3 regions of the Streptomyces sp. NPDC006294 genome follow, and region 3 is predicted to be linked to each of the others. Evidence: riboswitches for the same ligand, from Rfam matches in the RefSeq annotation. Region 3 holds a riboswitch; each other region holds the start of a gene.

Region 1 (10,312 bases), on a different contig from region 3:
CCGTATCGAGCTCGGCGCGGCCGAGGAGCCCGACGCCATCGCGGAAGCGGCGGTCGCGATGGTGCTCCGGGGCGTACGGGGCTGACCGGCGGTGTCCTCGCGGCGCCGGCAACGGCTCTGCCCGGTCGCCGCAGGGCGTGACGCGCCGCCAGGCAGACGAGCAGCAGCAGCCCGGCGTGCACCGCTCCGGCGGCTCCGCCGGTTCCTGCGGCGGCCGCCGGACGTGCGACGAGCCCCGGCCGAGCGTCCGCGGCTCGCGCCGTCGTCGGTTCCGGTACGCCGAAGACCGGGAGCAGCCGGGAGGGCGGCCGGCGCAGCATCCAGGGCGGCAGCAGCGTCAGCGGGTCCAGATACGCGGCGCCGCGGCGCAGCCCCCAGTGCAGACATCCCGCGCAGTGCGAGGCCCCCGGCTCCACGACGGCGACCGTCTGGCCGGCCCGCACCTCGGCGCCCTCCTCGACCAGCGGACGGACCGGTTCGTACGTGGTGCGCAGCGGCGGGTCACCCGTACCGGTGAGATTGATCGACACCACGCCCCGGCCCGCCACGGACCCGGCGAAGGAGACCGTGCCCGCGGCGGCGGCTCGTACGGGGGCGCCGGCCGCCGCTGCCAGGTCCACACCGCGGTGCCCCGGCCCGTACGGAGAGCTGGGCGGCTCCCACCCACGCACCACCACCGGCCGTGGCGCCCCGACGGGCCAGCTCCGCGCCTCGCCGTCGGCGGCCCGGGCCGCCGACGCGGGCAGGGCGGCGAGCAGCAGCACGACGAGCAGCACCACCCGCCAGGCCACGGCCCGAGCCACGACCACCACCCGAGCCCTCGCTGTCACGCCCACGCAAAACGTACGGTTCATGGACGGAACCGTCCCGCAGACCGCGCTCCGCCCGCTGATCATGGTCCGGTTCTGTGGACAACGGTCCCGTTGTGGACAGCGCCGTCACCCGGTAGGTCGGCGGTCCCGTACACTTCTTCTGGCGATCCGGGTCACCGGGTCGACTTCGCACGCCCCGCCACCACACCCTCACCCGGTCTGGTGGCCGCGCTCCTCGGTCCCTTGTGGCACGGCGCGTCGGGGCGTCAGGACATAACCGAGAAAAACAAGGAGATACGGCCATGGCCGTCGTCACGATGCGGGAGCTGCTGGAAAGCGGCGTCCACTTCGGTCACCAGACCCGTCGTTGGAACCCGAAGATGAAGCGATTCATCTTCACGGAGCGCAACGGCATCTACATCATCGACCTGCTCCAGTCGCTGTCGTACATCGACCGCGCCTACGAGTTCGTCAAGGAGACCGTCGCCCACGGCGGCTCCATCATGTTCGTCGGCACCAAGAAGCAGGCCCAGGAGGCCATCGCCGAGCAGGCGACGCGCGTCGGGATGCCGTACGTCAACCAGCGTTGGCTGGGCGGCATGCTCACCAACTTCTCCACCGTCTACAAGCGTCTGCAGCGCCTCAAGGAGCTCGAGCAGATCGACTTCGAGGATGTGGCCGCCTCCGGCCTCACCAAGAAGGAGCTCCTGGTCCTCTCGCGCGAGAAGGCGAAGCTGGAGAAGACCCTTGGTGGTATCCGCGAGATGCAGAAGGTGCCGAGCGCCGTCTGGATCGTCGACACCAAGAAGGAGCACATCGCCGTCGGTGAGGCGCGCAAGCTCCACATCCCGGTCGTCGCGATCCTCGACACCAACTGCGACCCGGACGAGGTCGACTACAAGATCCCGGGCAACGACGACGCGATCCGCTCCGTCACCCTGCTCACCCGCGTGATCGCCGACGCCGTCGCCGAGGGCCTCATCGCCCGTTCCGGCGCCGCCACCGGCGACTCCAAGCCGGGCGAGAAGGCCGCCGGCGAGCCCCTCGCCGAGTGGGAGCGTGACCTCCTCGAGGGCGAGAAGAAGGCCGACGGCGACGAGGCCGCCACCGAGGGCGAGTCCGCCGAGGCGCCTGCCGCCGAGGCCCCCGCCGCTGAGGCCCCGGCCGCTGAGGCTCCCGCTGCCGAGGCCCCGGCCGCCGAGGCCGAGAAGCCGGCCGCGGACGCCGAGCAGGCCTGACCTCACCGGTTCGGTAGTTGACGGCGGGGGCGGTGCCAGCAGGCACCGGCCCCGCCGCTCACCCGTAGATCTTCGACTTTCGACCTTCGAGAGAGATTCAAGGACATGGCGAACTACACCGCCGCTGACGTGAAGAAGCTCCGCGAGCTCACCGGCGCCGGCATGATGGACTGCAAGAAGGCGCTGGACGAGGCCGACGGCAGCGTCGACAAGGCCGTCGAGGCCCTGCGCATCAAGGGCCAGAAGGGCGTCGCCAAGCGCGAGGGCCGCTCCGCCGAGAACGGCGCCGTCGTCTCCCTGATCGCCGACGACAACACCTCCGGTGTGCTCGTCGAGCTGAAGTGCGAGACGGACTTCGTCGCCAAGGGTGACAAGTTCCAGGCCGTCGCCGGCGCGCTCGCCGCGCACGTCGCCAAGACCGCCCCGGCCGACCTCGAGGCGCTGCTTGCCTCCGAGATCGAGGCCGGCAAGACCGTCCAGGCGTACGTCGACGAGGCCAACGCCAACCTCGGCGAGAAGATCGTCCTGGACCGCTTCGCGCAGTTCTCCGGCGCCTACGTCGCGGCCTACATGCACCGCACCATGCCCGACCTGCCCCCGCAGATCGGTGTCCTGGTCGAGCTCGACAAGGCCGACGCGGACCTCGCCAAGGGCGTCGCGCAGCACATCGCCGCCTTCGCCCCGAAGTACCTCTCCCGCGAGGACGTCCCGGCCGAGGTCGTCGAGTCCGAGCGTCGCGTCGCCGAGGAGACCACGCGCGCCGAGGGCAAGCCCGAGGCCGCGCTCCCGAAGATCGTCGAGGGTCGCGTCAACGGCTTCTTCAAGGAGGCCACCCTCCTCGGCCAGCCGTACGCGCTGGACAACAAGAAGACGGTTCAGCAGGTGCTGAACGAGGCCGGTGTCACCCTGAAGCGCTTCAGCCGCATCAAGGTCGGCATCTGAGTCCGTACGCGACGGACACCGGACCCCGGTAGGGTCTGAAGCAGTCGTCGGCGTACGCGCCCGGCGATCGCAGATCTGACGAGGAGGCCATTGCCGTACGGGAAACCGCAAGGACCCACTGGCAATGGCCTTCTTCGTATGTGCACGAGGAGATCCCCATGAATCAGGGCGCCGCACAGAGCGACGACAACCACGGCAAAAAGTCCGGCCGCTTCATGCTGAAGCTGTCCGGTGAGGCGTTCGCCGGTGGCGGAGGCCTGGGCGTCGACCCCGACGTCGTACACGCCATCGCCCGCGAGATCGCCGCGGTCGTACGCGACGGAGCGGAGATCGCGGTCGTCATCGGCGGAGGCAACTTCTTCCGCGGGGCCGAGCTGCAGCAGCGCGGCATGGACCGGGCCCGCTCCGACTACATGGGCATGCTCGGCACGGTCATGAACTGCCTCGCCCTCCAGGACTTCCTGGAGAAGGAAGGCATCGACTCCCGCGTCCAGACCGCCATCACCATGGGCCAGGTCGCGGAGCCGTACATCCCGCTCCGCGCCGTGCGCCACCTGGAGAAGGGCCGTGTGGTCATCTTCGGCGCCGGTATGGGCATGCCGTACTTCTCCACCGACACCACCGCCGCGCAGCGGGCCCTGGAGATCGACGCCGAGGCCCTGCTCATGGGCAAGAACGGCGTCGACGGGGTCTACGACTCCGACCCCAAGACCAACGCGGACGCGGTGAAGTTCGACGCGCTGGAGTACGGCGAGGTGCTGTCGCGCAACCTCAAGGTCGCCGACGCCACCGCGATCACCCTCTGCCGCGACAACGCCCTGCCGATCCTCGTCTTCGAACTCCTCGCCGAAGGCAATATCGCCAGGGCCGTCAAGGGTGAGAAGATCGGCACGCTCGTGAGCGACCGGGGCACCCGGGCCTGATCCGGGGCGTCCCAAGAGGGATGGACAAAGTCCTGCCGGTCGGACACCGTGCAGGCAACACGCGACGCAGGTTCCGCCGGCCCAGTGGTACGAGCCGGGCCTACCTCAAGACACGCAGGAGCAAGTGGTGATCGAAGAGACCCTCCTCGAGGCCGAGGAGAAGATGGAGAAGGCCGTCCTGGTCGCCAAGGATGACTTCGCCGCGATCCGCACCGGACGTGCGCACCCGGCGATGTTCAACAAGATCGTGGCGGACTACTACGGTGCCCTGACCCCGATCAACCAGCTGGCCTCGTTCTCCGTTCCCGAGCCGCGGATGGCCGTCGTCACGCCGTTCGACAAGACCGCGCTGCGCAACATCGAGCAGGCGATCCGCGACTCGGACCTCGGCGTCAACCCGAGCAACGACGGCAACATCATCCGCGTGGTGTTCCCGGAGCTGACCCAGGACCGCCGCAAGGAATACATCAAGGTCGCCAAGACCAAGGCCGAGGACGCCAAGATCTCGATCCGCTCCGTGCGCCGCAAGGCCAAGGAGACCATCGACAAGCTGATCAAGGACGGCGAGGTCGGCGAGGACGAGGGCCGCCGTGCGGAGAAGGAGCTCGACGACACCACCGCGAAGTACGTGGCGCAGGTGGACGAGCTGCTGAAGCACAAGGAAGCCGAGCTGCTCGAGGTCTGATGAACGACTCTTCCTGGGGGGCCTCGCACGGCGCCGGATACGCCGGCGCCTGGCCGCCGCCCGAGCAGGGGCCCCTCCCGGCGGGTCCCGCCCACGATGGGCACGACGCGCGGTATACATCTGAGACGCGGCCCATGCCCATCGTGCCGGACTTCCCCGGCGCAGGCAGAGACGCCGACAACCGTCGCGGCGCAGACCGCGAGGACCGTGACCGGGGGGCCGCTCGACTGGGCGGCCCCCTGTTCCGTGACGAAACGCCGCAGGAGCCCATGCCCACCCCGCCGCCGCCGGGCGAGCCCACCCCCCAGCCGCCCTCGCGGCCCGAGCCCCCGCAGAAGAAGCGGGCCGGCCGGGATCTGCGTGCGGCGATAGGGGTCGGCGTCGGCCTCGGCGCGGTGATCGTCCTCTCGCTCTTCTTCGTGAAGGCCGTCTTCGTCGGTGTGATCGCCGTCGCCGTCGTCGTCGGTCTGTGGGAGCTGACCTCCCGCCTCGAGGAGCGCAAGCAGATCAAGGCGCCCCTCGTCCCGCTCGCGGTGGGCGGCGCGGCGATGGTCGTCGCCGGTTACGTCCGCGGCGCGGAGGGCGCCTGGGTCGCGATGGCGCTCACCTCCCTCGCGGTCCTGGTCTGGCGGATGACCGAACCGCCGGAGGGCTATCTGCGGGATGTCACCGCCGGCATCTTCGCGGCGTTCTACGTCCCCTTCCTGGCCACCTTCGTCGCGCTGATGCTGGCGGCGGACGACGGCCCGGAGCGGGTGATCACGTTCCTGCTGCTGACCGTGGTCAGCGACACCGGCGCGTACGCGGTCGGCTGGCGCTTCGGCCGGACCAAGCTCGCGCCGCGCATCAGCCCCGGCAAGACCCGCGAGGGGCTGCTCGGCGCGGTGTCGTTCGCGATGGCCGCGGGGGCGCTGTGCATGCAGTTCCTCGTCGGCGGCGGCACCTGGTGGCAGGGGCTGCTCCTCGGCCTCGCGGTCGCGGTCAGCGCCACGCTCGGCGACCTGGGCGAGTCGATGATCAAGCGGGACCTCGGCATCAAGGACATGGGCACGCTGCTCCCCGGGCACGGCGGGATGATGGACCGCCTGGACTCCCTCCTGCCGACGGCCCCGGTGGTGTGGCTGCTGCTGGTCCTGTTCGTCGGAAGCGGTTGACAGACAGCAGGTACGCTGGAAGGGCCCGCGCGAGCCGGGAGCCGTCGTGGCCGACGGCGTCCAGGTCACCGCGGGCCCTTCTACGTGGTCCCTGCTGCCGCAGGGACGGTCCTGTGAGGTCTCCTGGCTTCGGCATCGCGTTGCCGTGCTCCCCGCCGACGCGGGGACGCCAGACCTCGTCGTCCTGAGGAGACGCTCAATCGTGGCCCGTCCAGTTCCCGGAGAACTCACCTTCGTCGCCCCCCGCGGAGCCAAGAAGCCGCCGCGGCACCTCGCCGACCTCACGCCCGCGGAGCGCAAGGAGGCCGTCGCCGCCATCGGCGAGAAGCCGTTCCGCGCCAAGCAGCTGTCCCAGCACTACTTCGCGCGGTACGCGCACGATCCGGCGCAGTGGACCGACATCCCCGCCGCGGCCCGCGAGAAGCTCGCCGGAGAGCTGCTGCCCGACCTGATGTCCGTCGTACGGCACATCTCCTGCGACGACGACACCACCCGCAAGACGCTCTGGCGCCTGCACGACGGCACCCTCGTCGAGTCCGTGCTGATGCGCTACCCGGACCGCGTCACCATGTGCATCTCCTCGCAGGCCGGCTGCGGGATGAACTGCCCCTTCTGCGCCACCGGGCAGGCCGGTCTCGACCGGAACCTGTCGACCGCCGAGATCGTGCACCAGATCGTCGACGGCATGCGGGCACTGCGCGACGGAGAGGTCCCCGGAGGCCCGGCCCGGCTGTCGAACATCGTCTTCATGGGCATGGGCGAGCCGCTCGCCAACTACAAGCGGGTCGTCGGAGCCGTGCGCCGCCTCACCGACCCCGAGCCGGACGGCCTCGGGCTCTCGCAGCGCGGCATCACCGTCTCGACCGTCGGCCTGGTGCCGGCGATGCTCCGCTTCGCCGACGAGGGCTTCAAGTGCCGCCTCGCGGTGTCGCTGCACGCCCCGGACGACGAGCTGCGCGACACCCTGGTCCCCGTCAACACCCGCTGGAAGGTCCGCGAGGTCCTCGACGCCGCCTGGGAGTACGCGGAGAAGTCCGGCCGCCGGATCTCCATCGAGTACGCGCTGATCCGCGACATCAACGACCAGGCGTGGCGCGGTGACCTCCTCGGCCGACTGCTCAAGGGCAAGCGGGTCCACGTCAACCTGATCCCGCTCAACCCGACGCCCGGCTCGAAGTGGACGGCCTCGCGCCCCGAGGACGAGAAGGCGTTCGTGGAGGCCATCGCCGCGCACGGCGTGCCGGTCACCGTCCGGGACACCCGCGGTCAGGAGATCGACGGCGCCTGCGGGCAGCTGGCGGCGCAGGAGCGGTGACCTCAGGGCCGTCGGCCATGGCTGATACTGTGCCCTGTGTATTCGCACAAATGAACAACGAAACATTCCGACAGGGGAGCGCACCACAGCGCTGAGAGTGCGGCAGGCCGTCACGGCCACGGGCCGCAGACCCTCGGACCTGATCCGGGTCATACCGGCGTAGGGAGTCAGCATCATCATGAACAGCCAGCTTCGGCGTGCCGTCGGCACGGCACTCGTCGGCGCCCTCGGCATCACGACGCTCGCCGCCTGCGGAGGGGAGTCCAAGGACTCCGGATCCGGCGGCGGGAGCGAGTCGAAGACCGTCACCCTCGTCAGCCACGATTCCTTCGCCGCGTCAGAGGCGGTGCTCAAGGAGTTCACCCGGCAGACCGGCTACACGGTCAAGGTGCTCAAGAGCGGCGACGCCGGCACCGCCCTCAACAAGGAGATCCTCACCAAGGGCTCCCCGCAGGGCGACGTCTTCTTCGGCGTCGACAACACCCTCCTCTCCCGCGCTCTCGACAACGACCTCTTCACGCCCCACGAGGCCAAGGGCCTCGACCGGGTCGCCGAAGAGGTGCAGCTCGACGCCGACAAGCACCGTGTGACGCCCGTCGACACCGGCGACATCTGCGTCAACTACGACAAGAAGTTCTTCGCCGACAAGAAGCTCGCGCCGCCGAAGACCTTCGCCGACCTGGCGAAGCCCGAGTACAAGAACATGCTCGTCGTCGAGAACGCCGCCACGTCCTCCCCCGGCCTCGGCTTCCTCCTCGGCACCGTCGGCGCGTACGGCGAGTCCGGCTGGCAGGGCTACTGGAAGAAGCTCAAGGACAACGGCGTCAAGGTCGTCGACGGCTGGGAGCAGGCGTACAACGAGGAGTTCTCCGGCTCTGCCGGGGGCAAGAAGGCGGGGGCCGACCGCCCGCTCGTCGTCTCGTACGCCTCCAGCCCGCCCGTCGAGGTCCTCTACTCCGACCCTTCCCCAAGCTCTTCGAGCAGGGGATACCCCATGCCTGCCGAGGCGCCGACCGGTGTGGCCAGCGGCACCTGCTTCCGCCAGATCGAGTTCGCCGGCCTGCTCAAGGGCGCGGCGAACGAGGCGGGCGGCAAGGCGCTGCTGGACTTCCTGATCAGCAGGAAGTTCCAGGAGGACATGCCGCTGAACATGTTCGTCAACCCGGTGGTCGAGGACGCGAAGCTGCCCGAGCTGTTCACCGAGCACGGCGCCGTGATCGAGAAGCCCGAGACCGTCGCCGCGGACACCATCGCGAAGAACCGTGAGCAGTGGGTCCGGTCGTGGTCCTCGCTCGTCGTGAAGTAAGGACGTCCCTGCGCGGGAACGCGGCACGGCTCGGCCTGATGGCCGGCCCTGTCGCGTTCTTCGCCGTCTTCTTCGCCTACCCGGTCTCCGCGATCGTCGGACGGGGTCTTCACGCCGACGGCGCCTGGCAGTTCGGCCGGTTCGGCGAGGTCCTCGGCCGGCCGGACATCCTGTCGGTGCTGTGGTTCACCACCTGGCAGGCGCTCGCCTCCACGGCGCTGACCCTGCTGATCGCGCTCCCCGGCGCGTACGCGTTCGCCCGCCTCGACTTCCCGGGGAAGCGGCTGCTGCGCGCCGTGGTCACCGTGCCGTTCGTGCTGCCGACGGTCGTCGTCGGCACGGCCTTCCTGGCGCTGCTGGGCCGCGGCGGACTCCTCGACGAACTGTGGGGCGTCCGGCTGGACACCACCGTGTGGGCCATCCTCCTCGCGCACGTCTTCTTCAACTACGCCGTGGTGGTCCGCACCGTCGGCGGCCTCTGGTCGCAGCTCGACCCGCGCCAGGAGGAGGCCGCCCGGGTCCTCGGCGCCGGCCGCTTCGCCGCCTGGCGGCGGGTGACGCTCCCCGCTCTCGTACCGTCACTGGCCGCCGCCGCCCTGATGGTCTTCCTCTTCACCTTCACCTCGTTCGGCATCGTGCAGATCCTCGGCGGCCCGTCCTTCTCCACCCTGGAGGTGGAGATCTACCGGCAGACCGCCGACTTCCTGGACCTGACGACGGCGGCCGTGCTGACGATGGTGCAGTTCATGGCGGTCGGTGTGGTTCTCGCCGTGCACGCCTGGACCGTACGGCGGCGCGAGAGCGCCCTGCGGCTCGCCGACCCCGCCCGCACCGCGCGACGGCCGCGCGGCGCGGCCCAGTGGACCCTGCTCGGCGGTGTGCTGGCCACCGTGGCCGCCCTGCTGCTGGCGCCGCTCGCGGTGCTGGTGGAGCGTTCCTTCGACACCCCGGCCGGCTACGGGCTCGACTACTACCGGGAGCTGACCACCGTCGACCCGGCCGGCGGCGCCTTCCTCGTGCCGCCGATCGACGCCGTGTGGAACTCGCTCCGGTACGCCCTGGCCGCCACGGCCATCGCGGTCGCGGTCGGCGGGCTCGCCGCGGCGGCGCTCACCCGCAGAGCCGGCCGGCTGTTCCGCGGCTTCGACGCCCTGCTGATGCTGCCGCTCGGCGTCTCCGCCGTGACCGTGGGCTTCGGCTTCCTCATCACCCTCGACGAACCGCCGCTCGACCTGCGCGCCTCCTGGATCCTGGTGCCCCTCGCGCAGGCACTCGTCGGCGTGCCGTTCGTCGTCCGCACCATGCTGCCGGTGCTGCGCGCCGTGGACGAACGGCTGCGGGAGGCCGCCGCCGTCCTCGGCGCGTCCCCGCTGCGGGCCTGGCGCGAGGTCGACCTGCCGCTGGTGCGCAGGGCGCTGCTGGTGGCCGCCGGGTTCGCGTTCGCCGTATCCCTCGGCGAGTTCGGTGCCACCGTCTTCATCGCACGGCCCGACAACCCGACGCTGCCCGTCGCCGTCGCCCGCCTGCTCGGCCGGCCCGGCGAGTTCAACTACGGGCAGGCGATGGCGCTGAGCACGATCCTGATGGTGGTGTGCGCGGTGGCGCTGCTCCTGCTCGAACGCGTCCGCACCCAGTCCACGACCGAGGAGTTCTGATGACATTGCTGGAACTCCGGGGCGTGAGCGTACGGTTCGGGTCCCGGACCGCGCTCGACACGGTGGATCTGAAGGTCGCCGAGCACGAGATCGTGTGCCTGCTCGGGCCGAGCGGCAGCGGCAAGTCGACGCTGCTGCGGGCGGTCGCCGGGCTCCAGGACATCAACGCGGGCCGGGTCCTGCTCGGCGGCGCAGACCAGGCGGGGGTGCCGGTGCACCGCCGCGGGGTCGGGCTCATGTTCCAGGACCACCAGCTCTTCCCGCAGCGGGACGTCGGCGGCA
Region 2 (10,312 bases), on a different contig from region 3:
ATCAGGAAGAGTTTGCCCCAGAACTTGGTGGCCCTGAGGTACTTCTCCTTGCCCGTCCGCACCCAGGCGGTCTGCAGGCCGGCGGTGAGCGCGGCGAGCGAGATCGTGAGGGGTACGAACAGGAAGTGGTAGACGGTGGTGATGCCGAACTGCCATCGCGCCAAGGTCTCGGGCGCCAGAGCGAGGTCCACGTCGTCTCTCCTTACGTCGCCGCGGTCGAGCGGCAGCCGGCCCTTCCCTTTCCACTGATTCCAGGAGGAACCGGGGCGTGCTTGTGAACGCGTTCACATTCACAAGCATTATGGCGCATACGAAATCCGCACCTTCGATCGGGGGGTCACCCTCGCGGGACCCTTCCCAAGAACTTCAACATATTGTTGAATTTCGGCTATGCAGATACGCGTCTCATGGCCGACCGGACACCTGACCGCCACCATCGAGGAAACCCCCACGAGCAAGGCGCTCATGGGGGTTCTGCCGTTCTCCGCGACCGCGCAGACCTGGGGAGAGGAGGTCTACTTCCCCACCCCGGTCAGCGTCGCCCCGGAGCCGGGCGCCCGCCAGGTGGTGGAGCCCGGCACCGTCGTCTTCTGGACCGACGGCGACGCCCTCGCCCTCCCGTACGGACCGACGCCCATCTCGCGCGGCGACGAGTGCCGCCTCGCCGGCCCGTGCAACCTGCTCGGCCGCATCGACGGCGACCCCCGCCTGCCGGCGAGCATCCGCCCCGGCGACCCGCTCAGGGTCGAGCTGGTCGAACCGGCCGAGGGGGCGTAGGCCCGACCAGCCGCAGGCCCCTAGAAGCTCTTGCGGAACGTCTCGGCTGTGTGCAGGAACACATCGTTCGCCTCGCACTCGCCGATCGTCACCCGCACCCCCTCACCCGCGAACGGCCGGACCACGACGCCGGCCTTCTCGCATGCCGCGGCGAAGTCGAGCGTGCGCTCGCCGAGGCGCAGCCAGACGAAGTTCGCCTGCGTCTGCGGCACCGTCCAGCCCTGCTCCACAAGAGCGTGGTGGACCCGCGCGCGCTCGGTGACCAGGGACCCGACCCGGCCGAGCAGCTCGTCCTCGGCGCGCAGCGAGGCGACCGCCGCGTCCTGCGCCAGCTGCGTGACACCGAACGGCACGGCCGTCTTGCGCAGCGCCGCGGCGACCGGCTCGTGGGCGACCGCGAAGCCGACCCGCAGCCCGGCCAGGCCGTACGCCTTGGAGAAGGTGCGCAGCACCGCCACGTTCGGCCGGTCCCGGTAGATCTCGAGCCCGTCGGGGACGTCGGCGTCACGGATGAACTCCCGGTACGCCTCGTCCAGCACCACCAGCACGTCGGAGGGCACCCGGTCCAGGAACCTCTCCAGCTCGGCGCGGCGCACCACCGTGCCGGTCGGGTTGTTGGGGTTGCACACGAAGATCAGCCGCGTCCGGTCGGTGATGGCGTCCGCCATGGCGTCGAGGTCGTGCACCTCCCCCTCGGTCAGCGGGACCTTCACCGACGTCGCGCCGCTGATCTGCGTGATGATCGGGTACGCCTCGAAGGAGCGCCAGGCGTAGATCACCTCGTCGCCGGGGCCGGAGGTGGACTGCAGCAGCGACTGCGCCACGCCCACGGAGCCGGTGCCGGTGGCCAGATGGGTCACCGGCACCCCGAACCGGTCCGCGAGCTCGTTCATGAGGCCGGTGCAGGCCATGTCGGGGTAGCGGTTGAAGCTCTGCGCCGCGGCCATGGCGCTCTCCATCACACCGGGCAGCGGCGGATACGGGTTCTCGTTGGAGGACAGCTTGTACGCCACCGGGCCGCCGGCCGCCGCCGGCTTGCCCGGCTTGTACGTGGGGATGCCGTCCAGCTCGGCGCGCAGCTTGGGGCTCGTCTCGCTCACCGCAGGTCCTCCTCGACCGTCCGTGCACATCGGTACCGCTCAACCAATACTGCTCACCTTATGAGGATTCGCCTCTGCTGCGAATGGCCGGACACCAAGGACCCCCGCCGGACCCGACGGGAAGCGGGGCGAAGGGCGCAATACGGGGGGAGCGCCGGACGCCATGGCGCGCGCCGGTGGCTCGCGCCGTGGCGCGCGTCACCCGTAATGGTGAGTTGAGACCTCTTCGAGACATGGCCCCCTCGCCAGGCATCAGCGGCCCAGTACCGGATACTCGACGCCCCGAGGGCTCAACTCCCTTTGCTTACAAGGAAATAGGGGCTTAATGATCATGCAGAAACGTGCCTGTCAACGCGTGCATATGCGACCGGTAGTACCCCCTGTGCGAGCCCTACTATCGGCACGCCATGACAGCAGCAGGGAAGCACCAGGTGAGCCGGACGGACACAACCCGCCGGGGCGGCAGGCAGGGTCGGGCAGGCATCAGAGACGTGGCCGCCGCGGCCGGCGTCTCCATCACGACCGTCTCCGACGCCCTCAACGGAAAGGGCCGGCTCCCGGACGCCACCCGCCGACACGTCCGAGAGGTCGCGGACCGGCTGGGCTACCGCCCGTCAGCCGCGGCCCGCACCCTCCGTACCGGGAAGTCGGGCCTGATCGGCCTGACCGTGACGACATACGGGGATGAACCTTTCACCTTCACGGAGTTCGCGTACTTCGCGGAGATGGCCAGGGCCGCGACCTCGGCCGCTCTCGCCCGCGGCTACGCGCTGGTCATCCTGCCCGCCACCTCCAGACACGACGTCTGGTCGAACGTCGCCCTCGACGGCACCGTCGTCATCGACCCCTCCGACCACGACCCGGTCGTCACCGAACTGGTCCGCCAGGGACTGCCCGTCGTCTCCGACGGCCGCCCCGCAGGCACCCTCCCGGTCACCGCCTGGGTGGACAACGACCACGAAGCCGCCGTACTCGACCTGCTCGACCATCTCGCCGCCGCCGGCGCCCGCCGGATCGGTCTGCTCACCGGCACCACCACCGACACCTACACGCGGCTCTCGACCACGGCCTACCTCCACTGGTGCGAAAGCGTCGGCCAGGACCCCGTCTACGAGTCCTACCCCGCGCACGACCCGTGCGCGGGCGCCGTCGCCGCCGACCGGCTGCTGGCCCGGCCCGACCGGCCGGACGCGGTGTACGGGCTCTTCGACCCCAACGGCACCGATCTGCTCGCCGCCGCCCGCCGCTACGGACTGCGGGTCCCCGACGATCTGCTGCTCGTGTGCTGCAGCGAGTCGACGGTCTACGCCACGACCGAGCCGCCCATCACCACGCTCTCGCTCAAGCCGCGCAGAATCGGCACGGCAGTCGTCCAGTTACTCATCGACGCGATCGAGGGAATCGACAAGGACCTGCCGATCGAGCAGGTGATACCCACGGAACTGATCGTCAGGACGTCGTCGCAGCGCCGCCCCCCGCGGACGACTGTGAGCGCTCCGCGGTCCCCCTCGCAGCCCTAGAGCCCGCTGAGCCGGGGCTCTTGGCCGGGAGAGCCCGACGGACCACGGCACATCCCACGGGCCCGGCCGGGCGGACCGCGGCGGGTCCGCGGAGGCGGCCGGACACGCCCGGACCGTGCCGCACGAGGGAGCGGACCTCCCCAATCGGGACGAAACAACCGGTGAACCGGGGGTGCTCGAGGATTCACCACCCCTGGTGCGTCACACACTGCCTGGCTCATTCCTATGATGGGCGAACGACACCGCGGACCACCCGGACCAGGCTGGGCCGAGAGGTGAACGGCGGCGCGACGGTGGTGGAGGGGTCGATGACTCAGGGGGCCGGTCAAGGACCCGTGGTGCGGACGGCGACGTTGCGCGATTTCCGTGTACCGCCGTACGCGCAGGTTCCCGTGCAGTCGCACACGTCGGGCCCGGTCCCACCGGGCCATCCCGGGAACGCCCTCCCCGAGGGCGAACCACCGGAGGGCTACACCCCCACCGCACGCGATCTGCCCGTCATCGGCCGGGGCGGCCCCGGCGACACGGTCCAGGTGCATGTCGACCCGGCCGACCTGCCCGCGCCCGACGGGCTCGGCCCGCTGTACGTCGTCGGCGACGTCCACGGCTACTTCGACGAGCTGGTGACGGCCCTGACCGCACAGGGCCTCATCGACGCCGAAGGGCGCTGGGCCGCGGGCAATGCCCGGCTCTGGTTCCTCGGGGACTTCACCGACCGGGGCCCCGACGGCATCGGGGTGATCGACCTCGTCATGCGCCTCTCGGCCGAGGCCGCAGCCGCCGGCGGCTACTGCAAGGCCCTGATGGGCAACCACGAACTGCTGCTGCTCGGCGCCAAACGCTTCGGCGACAAGCCCGTCAACTCCGGTGCCGGCACCGCCACCTTCCAGGCTGCCTGGCTTCTCAACGGCGGGCAGAAGGCCGACATGGACCGGCTGCAGGAGGTCCACCTGCAGTGGATGGCCAGGCTCGACGCGATCGTCGAGGAGGACAGCCACCTGCTCCTGCACTCCGACACGACCGCCTACCTCGACTACGGGTCCACCATCGCGGACGTCAACGACACCGTGCACGCGATCCTCACCCGGAACGACGCGGACGAGTGCTGGGACCTGTTCCGCAAGTTCACCAAGCGCTTCGCCTTCCGCGACGACGGCGGCCCGCAGGCGGTCCGGGAACTGCTCGGCGCCTACGGCGGCCGGCGCATCGTCCACGGCCACAGCCCCATTCCGTATCTGCTCGGCGAGGTGGGCACCGAGGACGGCGAGGACGGCGACCGCCCGGTGGTCGAGGGCCCGCACGTATACGCGGACGGGCTGGCGATCGCCATGGACGGCGGCGTGACCATGGCCGGAAAACTCCTTGTCCAGCAGCTCCCGCTGCCCAACTGAGTCAACCCGCGGCAGGCGATTTACGGAAACCCCCTGTCACCCTGTGCCGTAACCGCTCTACCATCGGCGTATCCGTAGCAGACTCTCCTCCGCTTACGCCCAACTGCCCGGGAAACACGGGCCGTCCGGCGGGCGGAGCATCGGGGGATGCACATGAACAGCGCTCCGCACCTGCTGAACGAGGACCGCGCCGAGTACCAGCGTGTCCTCGACGAGGCACTGCGCAACGCCCATGAACGGCCGGACCTCGCCGTGGTGGGTCTGCGCCTCAACACCGAGCAACTGCGCACCATGGCACTGAACGCGACGGCACTGATCACCACCTCCGCCGCCGCCGAGTACGAGCATTACGTGAAGGTGCGCGGCCAGATGCGCGCCCCCAGGGCCGCCACCTCGGTGCGCGGATCCGTCCTGGGGTCCGCGGCCGACGAGACGGCGCAGGGCGGGGCCGGATTCGCCGCGGTCATCGCCGTGCTGGCACCACTCCTCGCGGGAACGGCGGCGGTGATCTTCCTCCTGGTCGGCTACATCCTGAAGATGCTCACCCCCGCCCCGGCCTTCGCCGACTCCCTGCTGACGGCCGGATGGTTCTTCGGTGCCCTGACGGCTGCCGCCATCCTGGTCGCCGCGGTGGGACTGCTGCTGACGGCCCTGCGCAACGGCGCCGCCCAGGTGGCGGACGACAGCCCGGCGGGAGAACTGCCGGACGAGGTGTCGCGAGCCAAGGAGGCCTGGCGCCACGCCCTGCTGGAACGCGGCATCCTGCCCTTCCTGCGGGCCGCCCTCGCCGATCCCAGCGCCGACCCGGCGTCCACACAGCCGCCGCGGCCGGTGAGCCGGATGCCGAAGATGGGATACAGCGGGCCGGACTTCTCCAGCCCCGCGGACGGAGCGGCCACCGGCCGGCGCCCGACGTTCACCAGCCCGGACTTCACCAGCCCCGACTTCGGCGGCCCCGACCACCGCCCGGACTGACCCGGCCCGGCCACGCGAGACGCCGGGCCCGAAGGGCGGCGCCACCGATGTGGCGCCACCCCTCGCGGCATCGCGTCCCCCGACGGTTCAGTCGGCGATCGGCAGATAGACCCGGTTGCCCGCGGCGGCGAACTCCCGTGACTTCTCGGCCATGCCGGCCTCGATCTCCTCCTGGTCGCCGCCGTGCCGGCGGCGGATGTCCTGGGAGATCTTCATCGAGCAGAACTTCGGACCGCACATCGAACAGAAGTGCGCGGTCTTCGCCGGCTCCGCGGGCAGCGTCTCGTCGTGGAACTCCCGTGCCGTGTCCGGGTCGAGAGCCAGGTTGAACTGGTCCTCCCACCGGAATTCGAAGCGGGCGTCGGACAGCGCGTCGTCCCACTCCTGCGCACCCGGGTGCCCCTTGGCGAGGTCCGCCGCGTGGGCAGCGATCTTGTAGGTGATGACGCCGGTCTTCACGTCGTCGCGGTTCGGCAGGCCCAGGTGCTCCTTGGGCGTCACGTAGCAGAGCATCGCCGTGCCCCACCAGGCGATCATCGCCGCACCGATGCCGGAGGTGATGTGGTCGTACGCGGGCGCCACATCGGTGGTCAGCGGGCCGAGCGTGTAGAACGGCGCCTCCTCGCAGATCTCCTGCTGGAGGTCGATGTTCTCCTTGATCTTGTGCATCGGGACGTGGCCCGGGCCCTCGATCATGGTCTGCACGCCCATGCGCTTGGCGACCGTGTTGAGCTCACCGAGCGTCCTGAGCTCCGCGAACTGCGCCTCGTCGTTGGCGTCCGCGATCGACCCGGGCCGCAGGCCGTCGCCGAGGGAGTACGTCACGTCGTAGGCGGCGAGGATCTCGCAGAGCTCCTCGAAGTTCTCGTACAGGAACGACTCCTTGTGGTGCGCCAGGCACCACGCCGCCATGATGGAGCCGCCGCGCGAGACGATGCCGGTCTTGCGGCGGGCCGTCAGCGGCACGTAGCGCAGCAGCACGCCCGCGTGGACGGTCATGTAGTCGACGCCCTGTTCGGCCTGCTCGATGACCGTGTCCTTGTAGACGTCCCAGGTCAGCTCCTCGGCCTTGCCGTCGACCTTCTCCAGCGCCTGGTACAGCGGCACGGTCCCGATCGGCACGGGGGAGTTGCGCAGCACCCACTCGCGGGTGGTGTGGATGTTGCGCCCGGTGGACAGGTCCATGACCGTGTCGGCGCCCCAGCGGGTCGCCCAGGTCATCTTGTCGACCTCCTCCTCGATGGAGGAGGTCACGGCGGAGTTGCCGATGTTGGCGTTGACCTTCACCAGGAACCGCTTGCCGATGATCATCGGCTCGATCTCCGGGTGGTTCACGTTCGCCGGCAGCACGGCCCGGCCGGCCGCGATCTCCTCGCGCACCACCTCGGGGGAGACGTTCTCGCGGATGGCGACGTACTCCATCTCCGGCGTGATCTCGCCCCGGCGCGCGTAGGCGAGCTGGGTCACGGGCCGGCCCTCGCGTCCCCGGCGGGGCTGGCGCGGGCGGCCGGGGAAGACCGCGTCCAGGTTGCGGAGCCCGCCGCGCGGGGACGTGTGCTTGACCCCGTCGTCCTCGGGGCGGACGGGCCGCCCCGCGTACTCCTCGGTGTCGCCGCGGCCGATGATCCAGTTCTCCCGGAGCGGCGGCAGCCCGCGGCGTACGTCCGTGTCGACGTTCGGGTCGGTGTACGGGCCGGACGTGTCGTACAGCGTCACGTCCTTGCCGTTGGTGAGGTGCACCTTGCGTACCGGCACACGGAGGTCGGGGCGTGAGCCCTCGACGTATCCCTTGTGCCAGCCGATGGACTTCCCGGCCTCGTCGTTCTGGTTCGAGGCAGGCGTGCTTGCGTCCGATACGGTCATGAGACCTACTCCCTACGCCGGCATTACCCGGTAACAGGTTCGGCGGTCGGCGCAGCTGTCCCGTACGGATGTACGAAGGTCAGCGCCCTCTCAGCCCGGTGCTCCGAGCTCCCGCGTGTGCAAAGGTGCCACCACGCTAGCGTCATGTCTGGCGCGCTGAACAGAGGGCCCCTCCCGCTCTTGCGATGATCGGTCCGTGACTTCATCGCAGCAGCCCCCGGACCCGCACGGCCACGCCCACAGTCATGCGCACGCTCATGGGCCCGCCGCGCCGGTCTCCCAGCACCTTCGCAGGGTCATCGCGGCCGTGCTCATCCCCTTCGCGACGGCCGTCCTCGTTGGGCTCGCCGTCCTGTGGCCCGGCGGGGCGCCGGGGCACGAGCGCACCGGAGTCGGCTTCGACCGGCAGACGGAGCAGGGCAAGGTGGTGGCGCTCCAGAGAGTCGACTGCAAGGACGTCAACGCCGCCCAGGTCCCGCCGACCGGTGACACCTCCACCCCGCAGGGGCGCGAGGCGGTCACCTCGCAGCAGGGGCAGTGCGCGAAGGCGACCGTCGAGGTGACCACCGGCAAGGACAAGGGCCGGACCTTCGTCGAGATCGTCCAGCCTGACGCGCCGCGGCAGTTGAAGGAGGGCCAGGGCGTCGTCGTGGCCTACGCCCCCGACGCGCCCCGCGACCTCCAGTACTCGGTGACGGACATCGACCGGGGCTTCCCGATGGCGCTGCTGGCGGCGATCTTCGCCGTCGTCGTGGTCCTGGTGGGCCGGATGCGCGGGGTGATGGCCCTGGTCTCACTCGTGGTCTCGTTCGCCATCCTGACGCTGTTCATCCTGCCCGCCATCCTGCAGGGCTCGAATCCGCTGGTCGTGGCGGTGGTCGGGGCGAGCGCCATCATGCTGGTCGCGCTCTATCTGTGTCACGGCGTGACCGCGCGGACCTCCGTCGCGGTGCTCGGCACCCTGATCTCGCTGCTGCTGATCGGGCTGCTGGGCTCGCTGTTCATCGGCTGGGCCAGCCTGAGCGGCAACACCGACGACAACACCGGTCTGATCCACGGTCTCTATCCGGAGATCGACATGAGCGGTCTGCTGCTCGCCGGCGTCATCATCGGCTCGCTCGGCGTGCTCGACGACGTGACGGTGACGCAGACCTCCGCTGTGTGGGAACTCCACCAGGCCGACCCGGACATGGGCCCGCGCGCCCTCTACCGCTCCGCCATCCGCATCGGCCGCGACCACATCGCGTCCGTCGTCAACACGCTCGTACTCGCCTACGCCGGCGCCGCGTTGCCCCTGCTGCTGCTCTTCTCCATCGCGCAGTCCAGCGTGGGCACCGTCGCCAACAGCGAGCTGGTGGCCGAGGAGATCGTACGGACCCTGGTCGGCTCGATCGGGCTGGTCGCCTCGGTGCCGGTGACGACGGCGCTCGCCACGCTGGTGGTCTCCGCCGACCGCTCCGGTCCGGCGGCGCCGGACGCCGGGCCGGCCCGCGCGGGCAGGGGACGCCGGCGCAAGCGGTGACGACGAGGGAACCGGAGGTCAGCCGGCGTTCTCCTCGGCGAGGATGCGCCCGAGCGCCTCCTCCAGGTTCACCTCGAAGTCACCCAGCGTGAGCTCCTGGCCCATGGGCAGCAGCTTGTCCGTACGGTCGAGGAACGCGACGAGCGGCGCCGCCCCCGCCCGGAAGAGCGCCGAGTCCCGGCCGACACGGAGCCTGATGCTGACGTCGGAGAGGGGCCGAGGCCCGACGGGCGCGATGTGCACATCGCCGTCCCCGCTCGGCCCGTTGATCCCGTCGAGCAGCAGCTCCCGACCGAACGTCCAGGTCACCGGCGCGTCGCCGGGCAGGTGGAAGGTCATCCGCACGGCGTACGGATCCCTGGTCTCATAACCCAGTTCGACCGGAATACGGAAGGAGAGCTCCTCGGAGACGAGAAAGCTCATCTGAACCTCGGCGTGGACCGACTCGCGCATCACATACCCCGCAGCAGATGAAGCATTGAATGAAACCCGTACGGCAAAGCAAGAAGAAAACGGCCAGGAACGATCCTCCAGGCCCTCTTGCGTCATCGTGGTGGAAGGGCTAGCAGATCACAAGGAGTGATATTTCAGATACTGATAGAGAAGGCAAGTGACCCCAACAGCCCACCGATTGCCGTGCGCAACTGCTCAACCGCCGGAAGCAGTCTGGCCTCTTGATCGACGGGGAGAGAAATGGCCATCGTCGCGGCACCGGAACCGAGAGTGACTGGAATGGCAGCGCAGATTGTGCCGATTGCATATTCCTGTCGTTCCACGACGGGCTGCATGCACCGATGGGCCGCCAGCCGGTCGAGCAGAGTGCGCCGGTCGGGCACGGTGTACGGCGTCACGGGCTGCACGGGATGGCGGCTCAGATGGTCGCTGCGCGCCGGCTCGTCGAGCTGGCCCAGCAGGCACTGGCCGAGGGCGTGCGCGTGCGCGGTCTCACGGAAGTCCGCCCACTCGGGCACCGCCGGTGCGTACGGGGTGTCGGAGACGGCGACGAGTTCGATCTCACCCTCGCGGTAGACGGCGAAGTAGACAGGGACGCCGATAGCGTCACGCCAGTGGGCGAGGGACTCCTCGAGGGTGCTGCGACGACTCTCCGGCGATCCGTCGGCGACCAGCCGTTCCACCGCTTCCCCGAGCACGTACAGGCCGTTC
Region 3 (10,312 bases):
CGCTCAACCTGGTCCGCGCCTTCACCACCGGCGGTTACGCCGACCTGCGCCAGGTGCACGCCTGGAACCAGGACTTCGTGAAGTCGTCCCCGTCCGGCCAGCGCTACGAGCAGCTGGCCCGCGAGATCGACAACGCGCTCAGCTTCATGAAGGCGTGCGGCACCGACCCGGCCGAGTTCCGCACGGTCGAGTTCTACGCCTCCCACGAGGCCCTGCTGCTGGACTACGAGGGTGCTCTGACCCGCACGGACTCCCGCACCGGCAGCCTCTACAACACCTCGGGCCACATGGTCTGGATCGGTGAGCGCACCCGCCAGCTGGACGGCGCGCACATCGAGTTCGCCGCCAAGATCCGCAACCCGATCGGCATCAAGCTCGGGCCGACGACGACGGTGGACGAGGCGCTGACCTACGTCGACCGTCTCGACCCCGACCGGGAGCCCGGCCGGCTGACCTTCATCGTCCGCATGGGCGCCGACAAGGTCCGCGACAAGCTCCCCGAGCTGGTCGAGAAGGTCACGGCCTCCGGTGCGACGGTGGCCTGGGTGACCGACCCGATGCACGGCAACACCTTCGAGGCGGCGTCCGGGCACAAGACGCGCCGCTTCGACGACGTGCTTGACGAGGTCAAGGGCTTCTTCGAGGTCCACAAGGCGCTCGGCACCCACCCGGGCGGCATCCACGTCGAGCTCACCGGTGACGACGTCACCGAGTGCGTGGGCGGCGGCGACGAGATCTTCGTCGACGATCTGCACCAGCGCTACGAGACGGCCTGCGACCCCCGGCTCAACCGCAGCCAGTCGCTGGACCTGGCCTTCCTGGTGGCGGAGATGTACCGCGACCAGTAGTGGACCGATGACGGTGGGGCGTGGATCGCTGTGATCCACGCCCCACTGGCATGTCCGGGACTTTTGCCGTCCCGGGACGGCGGGTAAGGTTAGGTTAGCCTCACCGAGTCAATCGGTACGGGCGACCGAAACGACCCTGCCGGGAGGTGAACCGCGTGTACGTCTGCTCGTGCTTCGGCATCACGGAGAAGCAGGTCAAGGAGCACGCGGACGCCGGCGCCTGCACCCCCCGCCAGATAGCGTCCGTCTCCAAGGCGGGCACCGACTGCGGTTCGTGCGTGCGGCGCATCCAGGGGATTCTCGGCCGTGGCGCGTGCCCCCGCCGCGAGCTGCTGGACCAGGGCAACGGCGCTTCCGTAATGGCTGCCGACGCGGCCGGCACCCGTCCGGCGCTCGACGAAGCGGCGTAGCCCCCGGCTCCCTCCCGGACCGGCCTCGGCCAGGGCCTCTCGTTCGGATCCTGCCGGGCTCGCGTGCCCTGGCACCGCGCCGAACGAAAGACCCTAGCCCTCCGGCTGCTCGATCAGCTGCGCGATGTAGAGCGCCTCACCGAGCTTGTCGACCAGGTCCAGCTGGGTGTCGAGGTAGTCGATGTGGTGCTCCTCGTCGGCGAGGATGGACTCGAAGATGTTCGCCGAGGTGACGTCGCCCTTCGTCCGCATGACCTCGATGCCGCGCTTGAGGCGGTCGATGGCCTCGACCTCGACCTGCCGGTCCGCCTGGAACATCTCGGTGACCGTCTGCCCGACGCGTACATGGAACAGCCGCTGGTAGTTCGGCAGGCCGTCCAGGAAGAGGATCCGGTCGGTGAGCACCTCCGCGTGCTTCATCTCGTCGAAGGACTCGGCACGGGTGTATTTGGCGAGCTTCGTCCAGCCGAAGTTCTCCTGCATCTTCGCGTGCAGGAAGTACTGGTTGATCGCGGTCAATTCGGCAGTCAGCTGCTCATTGAGGAACTCGATGACCTCGGGGTCGCCCTGCATTGCAGAGGCTCCTTCCGCGCGTATGTCTGGGCAGGTTCGCGCATCCTCGCACCACGGCCACAGGCCGTCCAGTAAGTGCACGCTTAGTAGGAGTTGCCCGAATCGGGCCAGACCTGGTCATGACCACCCCTCCCGGTCTGTCACCATTGGAGGCATGGGTCAGCCGGAGAGCCGGGAATACCGCGCACCAGAGGAGTCCGAGCTTCCGCCGGGACAGCGACTGCAGCGAGGCTGGCCCGTCACCCATTACGGACCCGTGCCCAAGTTCAAGCCGGACCGCTGGGAGTTCAGGGTCTTCGGCGCCACGGCCGACGGTGAGAAGCGCTGCTGGAGCCACGAGGAGTTCTCGGCGCTGCCGTTCTCGACCGTCGAGGGCGATCTGCACTGCGTGACGAAGTTCAGCATGCTGGGGGCCGAATGGGGCGGTGTGCCGGCCCGCACGATCGTGGAACTCGCACCCCCCGCGCCCGCCGTCAGCCATGTGATGGTCTGGGCGGAGTACGGATTCAGCGCCAATCTGCGCCTCTCGGACTTCACCGCCGACCGCACGATCTTCGCCACCCACAAGGACGGTGAGCTGCTCACCGCCGAGCACGGCTTCCCGCTGCGGCTGGTGGTGCCGCATCTGTACGCCTGGAAGGGCCCCAAGTGGGTCCGCGGCGTGGAGTACATGACGTCCGACCGCCGCGGCTTCTGGGAGGAGCGCGGCTACCACAACGTCGGTGACCCCTGGCGGGAGCAGCGCTACTCCTACCAGGAGGAACCGGGGGACGGCCCGGAGCTCTGAGCCCCGGGCCGGTCCTCGCCGTCTGCCGCACGGCTCAGTGGTGGTACTGGTGGACCACCGCGTGCCCCTTGCCCCGGCTGATCATCCACCGGTTCACCGGCGTGGTGACCAGGAACGCGACGAAGAACGCGAAGGCCAGCGCGCTCCAGAAGAGCCAGTCGGCCAGGTGGGCGTCCATCGCTCCCGGCACCAGCAGCAGTACGCCGTTGTCCACGATCTCCATGACGGTGATCGAGATGGTGTCGGCGGCGAGAGCGACGCCGATCGCGGCCTTCAGGCTCAGGCCGGCCCGTACGACCGCCCAGAGGGTCAGCGAGTAGCCGAAGAAGAAGGCCAGGGTGATGGCGAGGGCCATGGTGGGCGCGTTGCCCCAGCCCAGCGCCGTGCCGATGATCATGCCGAGTACCTCGCCGATGGCGCAGCCGGTGAGGCAGTGCAGGGTCGCCTTGGCCGCCATGCCCCAGCCGACCTTGCCCTCGCCGTGCATGTGGGCGTGGCCGTGCTGGGCGTGGCCCGTGTGATCGGTGTGAGTCGTGTGGTCGGTGTGGTCCGTGTGCCCGGCGTGCGTGTCGTGCTGCATGGCGTGCCCCCAGCGTCCGGTAGCGGTTCCTGTCGACATCAGGAACCGTATACCCCCTGGGGGTATTCCGAAAAGGGTCAGCGAAGGGTCTTCAGCCGCGCCACGTCCGCCGCGTGCCCCTCCTTGCCGCCGGGGGTCTCGATGACCAGAGGGACACCGTCGGTGGCGGGATGCGACATGAGCGCACGGAACGGCTCCTCACCGATGTGCCCCGCGCCGATGTTCTCGTGACGGTCCTTGTGTGCTCCGGCCACGTCCTTCGAGTCGTTGGCGTGGATCAGCTTCAGCCGGCCCTCGCCCACGGTGTCCACCAGCAGGTCCAGGGTCTCCCTCACCCCGCCGGGAGCCGCCAGGTCGTGCCCGGCCGCGTAGATGTGGCAGGTGTCCAGACAGACGCCCAGCTTGGGGTGGGCGTCGAGCGCCTCGAAGTACGGACCGAAGTCCCAGGTCCGCGAGCAGAGCGAGAAGCCCTGCCCGGCCGTCGACTCCAGGAGCAGGAACGGGTCGTCTTCGTGCGTCAGCTCGTCCAGCAGCGGCAGCAGCCGCTCCCGCACCTGCGCCAGCGCCACCTCGCGGGGGCGGCCGCCCGTCGCGGAACCGGTGTGCACCACCACGCCCAGCGCGCCGATCTCCCGCGCCCTGCGCAGGGAGTGCCGCAGCGACAGGACGGACTGCTCGGCCGTGGCCTCGGTGTGCGAGCCGAAGTTGATCAGATACGGGGCATGCACCCAGGCCGAGAGGGACTCCGCGGCACACTCCGTCCGGAACTTCTCGTCCTGCGCCGGGTTGCCCCTGGGCGTGGCCCAGCCCCGCGGATTGGCCACGAAGACCTGCACGGCCTCCGCCCCCAGCTCCCGTGCGTAGGCGAGTCCGGTCGTGGCGAGGCCGCCGGCCACGGGGACGTGGCCGCCGACAGGGTTGCGCATCGGAGTCAGAGTCCCTTGATCTTGATGGTGATGGTGCTGCCCTCGGGCGCCCGGCCGCCGCCCTCGACGGACTGGCTCTCGACCTTGTCGCCGAGGAACGGGAAGTTCTTCTCGGTCTTCACCACGAAGCCCGCCCCCTCCAGCTCGGCCGTGGCCTCGTCGACCCGGTCACCGACCACGTCGGGGACCTCGACCATCCGCGGGCCCTTGGAGACGGTGAGCGTGACCGTGTCACCGCGGGCCAGCCGGGTGCCCTCGGCCGCCGACTGCCGGGCGACCGAACCGGCCTCCTCGGCCGAATGGATCCGCTCCTCGGCCACCTCGACCTTCAGCCCCGCCTCCTCGAGCTCGGCGGTCGCCTCCTCGACGGCGTCGCCCGTCACGTCGGGCACGTCGATCGGCGCGCCCCTGCTGACCACGATCGAGACCGCCGTGTCGGGGCTGCGGCTGCTGCCCGCGGCCGGGTCGGTGCGGATCACCGCGCCCTGGGCGACGCTCTCGTCGAACTCCCTGGTCACCACGCCCGGCGCGAGCCCGGCCGCGCGCAGTTCCCGTTCGGCCTGCGCCAGGGGCTTGTTCTCCAGCCGCGGGACCTTCACGATCTTCGGGCCGCGGGAGATCGTGATCGTCACGGAGTCGTTGCCCCGTATCCGTTCGTTCGTGGCCGGGTCCGTCTTGATGACGGTGCCGCGGGCGACGGTCTCACTGAAGTCGTGGCGGACCGACTTCACGTCGAGTCCGGCCTTGTCGAGCATCTGACGGGCTTCCGTCTCGCTCTTGCCGATCACGGCCGGCACGCGGGTGAACTGACCCGAGTTGATGTACCAGACGCCCGCGCCGACACCGAGCACGGCGACCACCGCGATCAGCAGCGTGACCAGGCCGCGGCGGGACAGCGGGGCGCGGCGGCCGGCCGGCCGGACCGGTTCCCGCTCCGGCGGCTCCGGGGGCGGCAGGATCAGCCGCGCCGTGCGGTGCACGCCGGGCTCCTCACGGGGCAGGGCCCGCGGGATCACGTCCGTACGGTCCTCGTCGGAGCCCGCTGCCGCCACCGGGGCGACGTCCTCCGGCCCGGTCCGCGGGGGCGCCACGTCCAGCTGATCGGCGGTGAGCGCCGCGCGAGCCTCACGCGTACGGGCCAGCAGCTCCACCGCGTCGTGCGGGCGTACGTCGGGATGACGGGCGGTCGCCGTCGCCACCAGCTCGTCCAGCTCGACGGCGAGGCCGGGGAAGAGCGCGGACGGCGCCGGCATGTCGGTGTTCAGATGCTGGAAGAGCACCTGGGCCGGGGTGTCGCCCGCGTGCGGCTTGGCGCCGGTCAGCATCTCGTAGAGGACCACCCCGCACGCGTACACATCGGCGCGGGTGTCGGCGGTGCCGTACTCGATCTGCTCCGGCGCGAGGTAGGAGACGGTGCCGAGGACCGTGCCGGAGGTGTTCGTCACGGAACCGACGGTCCGTACGAGACCGAAGTCGGCGACCTTGACCCGGCCGTCGTCCCCTATCAGCACGTTCTCCGGTTTCATGTCCCGGTGCACGAAACCGGCCCGGTGCGCGGCGCCGAGCGCCGCCAGCACGGGCTCCAGGATGTCCAGCGCGGCCCGCGGCCGGAGCGCGCCGCGCTCCCGCAGCACGTCCCGCAGGGTGCAGCCCTCGACGTACTCCATCGCCAGATAGACGTACGCCCCCTGGGCGCCCTGGTCGAAGACGCCCACGACATTCGGGTGCGCGAGCCGGGCCACGGACTTCGCCTCGCGGATGAAGCGCTCCACGAAGGTGGCGTCCGTGGCGAGATCCGGGTGCATCACCTTGAGCGCGAGCTCCCGGTCGAGACGGGTGTCGACGGCCCGGTAGACCGTGGCCATGCCGCCGACGGCGATGCGCTCATCGACTCGGTAGCGGCCGTCGAGCACCTGCCCGACGAGGGGGTCCTGGAGGGTCGTATCCACGCGCCGATTCTACGAGCCCGGTCGGACACGACGGACGGCCCGTGCGGAGGCGGTGCGGTACTGCAGCCGACCTGTGACGCCCCGCGCCCCGTTCCGGGGGCGCTGCCCCGTATCCCGGACGCGCCTTCAGCGCGGGCGGGGCGGGGTGCGGCGGTCTTGTCGGGGCGCTGCCCCGAGCCCCGCGCCTCAATCGCCGGCGGGGCTCGATGTGGCCGGTTCTGTGCCGAGCCCCGCGCCTCAAACGCCGGCGGGGCTGAAGTCGCCGGGCAACGCAAGCCCGGCCTGGGGGTACTCCCCCTATGCCTGGCGGCGTGGGAGGTGCCCCCCACCCACGGCCGCCAGGCCGCCGGGGAAGGGTCAGGGGGACAAGCCCGCCGCAGGCGCCACGCCCCGCCCCCGCGGCCGCCGCCCTCAGAACGCCGGCCGCTCCGGGTCCAGCGCCGCGCGCCCTTCCGTCGGGGACGATGCCTCGGCGAAGTGGCGGCGGGGGATCCGCCCCGCCCGGTACGCCAGCCGCCCCGCCTCCACCGCGTGCCGCATCGCCTCCGCCATCAGGACCGGCTCCTGCGCCCGCGTCACCGCCGACGCCAGCATCACCGCCGCGCACCCCAGCTCCATCGCCAGCGCCGCGTCCGACGCCGTGCCGGCGCCCGCGTCGAGCACCACCGGCACGCCCGCCTGCTCGGTGATCAGCTGGAAGTTGTGCGGGTTGCGGATGCCCAGCCCGGACCCGATGGGCGAACCGAGCGGCATGATCGCGGCGCAGCCCACGTCCTCCAGCTTCTTCGCGAGGACCGGGTCGTCGTTCGTGTACGGAAGGACCGTGAAGCCGTCGTCGACCAGCGTCTCCGCCGCGTCGAGCAGTTCCACCGCGTCCGGCAGCAGGGTCCGCTCGTCCGCGACGACCTCGAGCTTGATCCAGTCGGTGCCCAGCGCCTCCCGTGCCAGGCGCGCGGTGAGGACGGCCTCGCCGGCGGTGAAACAGCCCGCGGTGTTGGGCAGGACCCGGATGCCGAGCCGGTTCAGCACCGACAGGACGGACCCCTGAACGGTCGGGTCGAGGCGGCGCATCGCCACCGTGGTGAGTTCCGTGCCGCTCGCGACCAGGGAGCGCTCGAGGACGTCGAGGCTGGGCGCCCCGCCCGTGCCCATGATCAGCCGGGAGTCGAACGTCGTACCGGCGAGAGTGAAGCGGTCGTCTGCCATGGCGGCTCAGCCTCCCTGCACTGCGGTGAGAATCTCGACGCGGTCACCGTCGCCGAGGCGGGTGCCGGGCCACTGGCCGCGCGGAACGACGGTCTCGTTGACGGCCGCGGCGACACCCGTGGGCGCGGCGGTGAGCTGCGCGACGACGGCGTCCAGCGTGGTTCCCGCGGCGAGATCCCGCGCCTCGCCGTTGACGGAGATGCTGACGGAGACGTTCATGCGGGCTGCTCCTCGAGGACGGCGTCCGTAAGAACCGGGCCCGCCGCGAAGCGCCGCGGCGAGAAGGGCCGTGCCACCTCCGGCAGCTCGCCGCTCAGCAGCGCCTGAGCCAGCACGTCGCCGGTGACGGGCGTCAGCAGCACCCCGTTGCGGTAGTGCCCGGTGGCCAGCAGGAGCCCCGGCAGCTCCGTGAAGCCCAGCAGCGGCGCGTTGTCCGGCGAGCCCGGCCGCAGTCCGGCGCGGGTCTCGACCAGGGGCAGCTCGGTGATGCCCGGCACCAGCTCGTGCGCGTCGCGCAGCAGCTCGTACACCCCGCCCGCGGTGACCGTCGTGTCCCAGCCCAGTTCCTCGCTGGTCGCGCCGACGACGAGTTCGCCGTCCTCGCGCGGCACGAGGTAGACATGGCTGCCGCGCACCACGGCGCGCACCGTGCGGGACAGGAACGGCGCGTACGGCCGCGGCACGGTCAGCCGCAGGACCTGGCCCTTCACCGGCCGTACGGGCGGCACCACGTCCGCCGGTACGCCCTTCAGCCGGCCGCTCAGGCTGCCGCCCGCCAACACGACCTGCTGCGCGCGGACTTCCAAGCCGTCGGCGAGGACCGCCCCCACCGCCCGGTCGCCCTCGACGAGCAGCCGCTCCGCCCAGGTGCGGCGGAGGCCGACCCCGGCCCGCTCGCAGGCGACGACGAGCGCCGCCGCCAGCCGCCGCGGGTCGACCTGGTGGTCGCCGTCCACCCGCAGCCCGCCGCGTACGCCGGGTGCGAGCATCGGTTCGAGGCGGCGGCACTCGCGGCCGGAGAGCCATTCGGAATCGAGGCCCGAACGGCGCTGCAGCGCGTGCAGTTCGCGCAGGTGCGCCCGGTCGTCGGCGTCGAGGGCGACGGTGAGCGTGCCGCAGGAGCGGTGTCCCACCCGCTGCCCGCTCGCCTCCTCCAGCTCGGCGACGAAGGCCGGATAGCGGCGGGCCGATTCGAGGTTGAGGCCGAGCAGCGTCTGCTCGCCGTAGTGGAGTTCGGTGACGGCGGCCAGCATGCCGGCGGCGACCTGCGCGGCGCCGCCGCCCGGCTCCGGGTCGGCGACGGTGACCCGCAGGCCCCGCTGTGCGGCGCGCCAGGCCGTGACCAGGCCGATGATTCCGCCCCCCACGACAAGGACGTCGGGGGTGTGCGGTGTACGAGACGACATGGGCGTCCAGCCCCTCCCTTCGCCGGCATGACCCGGATCAGGTTCGTACGGTCGGAGGCCGGTCAGCCTCCCTCTCAGCCCGGTGCGTCCGGGCTCCCGCGAGTGCCTTACGGTGGCCACCCTAACCTCCCGCCCCGACGCTCGGTAAGGGAGCCGCAGCAGTGGCGAAGACCCTCGACGGACTCGTTCTCTCGCCGGTCGCGGACCAGGCTCCGGGCCGGCTCGGCACCCGCCCGCGCTCCACGTACCACGTGGAGCGGGGCGTGCTCTGGGCCGAGGGGGGAGGCCGGGTGCGGCTGGAGGAGACGTGGGAGTGGGCGTCACAGGAGGGCCGCGGGACGAGCGTGGTGGAGGAACTGCCCTCCGGACCGCCCGCAGCATCCTGACCCGTCGTCAGGTACGTAAGGTGTGCGGGTGGAAGAACGGCAGCAGCAGACAGCAGAGCGCCGGCGCGTGGTGATCGTCGGCGCCGGCATGGCCGGTGTCCAGACGGCGGTGGCCCTCCGCGAGCGGGGCTTCACCGGCCCGGTCGCCGTGCTCGGGGCCGAGCCGCACCAGCCGTACGACCGGCCCCCGCTGTCCAAGGCGGTCCTGCTCGGTACGGCGGAGGGCTCGGCGTTCGACATCGACTTCGAGGCCCTGGACGTCGAACTGCGCCTCGGCGTCGAGGTGACCGGAGTGCGCACGGACGCCCACGAGGTCGACACCGCGGCCGGCCCCGTCGCGTACGACGTGCTCGTGCTGGCCACCGGCGCGGAGCCGGTCACCCTGCCGGGCGCGGCGGGCGTCCCCGGTGTCCATCTGCTGCGCACGCTGGACGACGCCGCCCGGCTGCGGCCCCTGCTCGCCGAGAAGCACGACATCGTCGTGGTCGGCGCCGGCTGGATCGGCGCGGAGTTCGCGACGGCCGCCCGGCAGGCCGGCTGCGCCGTCACTGTCGTCGAGGCCGCCGACCGTCCGCTCGCCGGCACCATGCCCGCCGAGGTCGCCGCCCCGATGGCCGCCTGGTACGGGCAGTACGGGGCCGAACTGATCACCGGCGCCCGGGTCGCCGCCGTCGAACCGGGAGCCGTCGTCCTGGCCGGGGGCCGCAGGGTCCCGGCCGGCGCCGTCGTCGTCGGCATCGGCGCCCGGCCCGCCACCGGCCTGCTCGCCGGCTCCGGCATCGAGCTGGGCCCCGACGGGGCGGTCGTCGCCGACGAGCGGCTGCGCGCCTCCGCCCCCGACGTGTACGCCGTGGGGGACTGCGCCTCCTACCCGTCCGGCCGCTACGGACGGCGGCTGCTCGTCCACCACTGGGACAACGCGCTCCAGGGGCCGCGCACGGTCGCCGCGAACATCACCGGCGGCGCCGAGGAGCCGGAGCCGTACGACCCCGTGCCGTACTTCTGGTCGGAGCAGTTCGGCCGTTTCGTCCAGTACGCCGGCGACCATGGCGCCGCCGACACCCTGCTGTGGCGCGGCGGCCCCGCAGAAGAGACCTGGTCGGTGCTGTGGCTGCGCGACGCCGCCCTGGTGGCGCTGCTGGCCGTCGGCCGACCGCGTGACCTGGCGCAGGGGCGCAAGCTGATCGTGTCCGGGACGGCGCTGGACCGGGCGCGGGCCGCCGACCCCTCGGTGCCCCTGA

What was found. Region 3 has a riboswitch for thiamine pyrophosphate ahead of thiO (glycine oxidase ThiO). Riboswitches for the same ligand answer to the same signal wherever they lie in the genome.
Region 1: it holds a riboswitch for thiamine pyrophosphate, as region 3 does, so the genes downstream of both, ACFYOP_RS10225 (thiamine ABC transporter substrate-binding protein) here and thiO (glycine oxidase ThiO) in region 3, are expected to answer to the same signal.
Region 2: it holds a riboswitch for thiamine pyrophosphate, as region 3 does, so the genes downstream of both, thiC (phosphomethylpyrimidine synthase ThiC) here and thiO (glycine oxidase ThiO) in region 3, are expected to answer to the same signal.

Annotation. Positions count from the first base shown of each region.
Region 1 is NZ_JBIAHV010000005.1:91,522-101,833, reverse strand. Features, by position in the region: gene ACFYOP_RS10265 (TetR/AcrR family transcriptional regulator) at 1-85, shown strand, start outside; partial or broken gene ACFYOP_RS10260 (peptidoglycan DD-metalloendopeptidase family protein) at 267-854, opposite strand; gene rpsB (30S ribosomal protein S2) at 1,115-2,050, shown strand; gene tsf (translation elongation factor Ts) at 2,156-2,992, shown strand; gene pyrH (UMP kinase) at 3,151-3,915, shown strand; gene frr (ribosome recycling factor) at 4,043-4,600, shown strand; gene ACFYOP_RS10235 (phosphatidate cytidylyltransferase) at 4,600-5,754, shown strand; gene rlmN (23S rRNA (adenine(2503)-C(2))-methyltransferase RlmN) at 5,957-7,069, shown strand; TPP riboswitch at 7,132-7,252, shown strand; gene ACFYOP_RS10225 (thiamine ABC transporter substrate-binding protein) at 7,248-8,375, shown strand; gene ACFYOP_RS10220 (iron ABC transporter permease) at 8,414-10,030, shown strand; gene ACFYOP_RS10215 (ABC transporter ATP-binding protein) at 10,030-10,312, shown strand, end outside.
Region 2 is NZ_JBIAHV010000008.1:79,580-89,891, forward strand. Features, by position in the region: gene ACFYOP_RS15750 (cytochrome ubiquinol oxidase subunit I) at 1-191, opposite strand, end outside; gene ACFYOP_RS15755 (cyclophilin-like fold protein) at 391-777, shown strand; gene hisC (histidinol-phosphate transaminase) at 798-1,877, opposite strand; gene ACFYOP_RS15765 (LacI family DNA-binding transcriptional regulator) at 2,285-3,397, shown strand; gene ACFYOP_RS15770 (metallophosphoesterase) at 3,706-4,788, shown strand; gene ACFYOP_RS15775 (hypothetical protein) at 4,936-5,763, shown strand; gene thiC (phosphomethylpyrimidine synthase ThiC) at 5,851-7,626, opposite strand; TPP riboswitch at 7,619-7,751, opposite strand; gene ACFYOP_RS15785 (YibE/F family protein) at 7,823-9,148, shown strand; gene ACFYOP_RS15790 (SsgA family sporulation/cell division regulator) at 9,167-9,601, opposite strand; gene ACFYOP_RS15795 (IclR family transcriptional regulator C-terminal domain-containing protein) at 9,736-10,312, opposite strand, start outside.
Region 3 is NZ_JBIAHV010000004.1:186,703-197,014, forward strand. Features, by position in the region: gene ACFYOP_RS08720 (class II 3-deoxy-7-phosphoheptulonate synthase) at 1-848, shown strand, start outside; gene ACFYOP_RS08725 ((2Fe-2S)-binding protein) at 995-1,258, shown strand; gene bfr (bacterioferritin) at 1,352-1,831, opposite strand; gene ACFYOP_RS08735 (sulfite oxidase-like oxidoreductase) at 1,986-2,618, shown strand; gene ACFYOP_RS08740 (DUF4396 domain-containing protein) at 2,653-3,237, opposite strand; gene ACFYOP_RS08745 (deoxyribonuclease IV) at 3,276-4,124, opposite strand; gene pknB (Stk1 family PASTA domain-containing Ser/Thr kinase) at 4,130-6,073, opposite strand; gene ACFYOP_RS08755 (thiazole synthase) at 6,485-7,279, opposite strand; gene thiS (sulfur carrier protein ThiS) at 7,286-7,498, opposite strand; gene thiO (glycine oxidase ThiO) at 7,495-8,685, opposite strand; TPP riboswitch at 8,683-8,795, opposite strand; gene ACFYOP_RS08770 (hypothetical protein) at 8,847-9,071, shown strand; gene ACFYOP_RS08775 (FAD-dependent oxidoreductase) at 9,160-10,312, shown strand, end outside.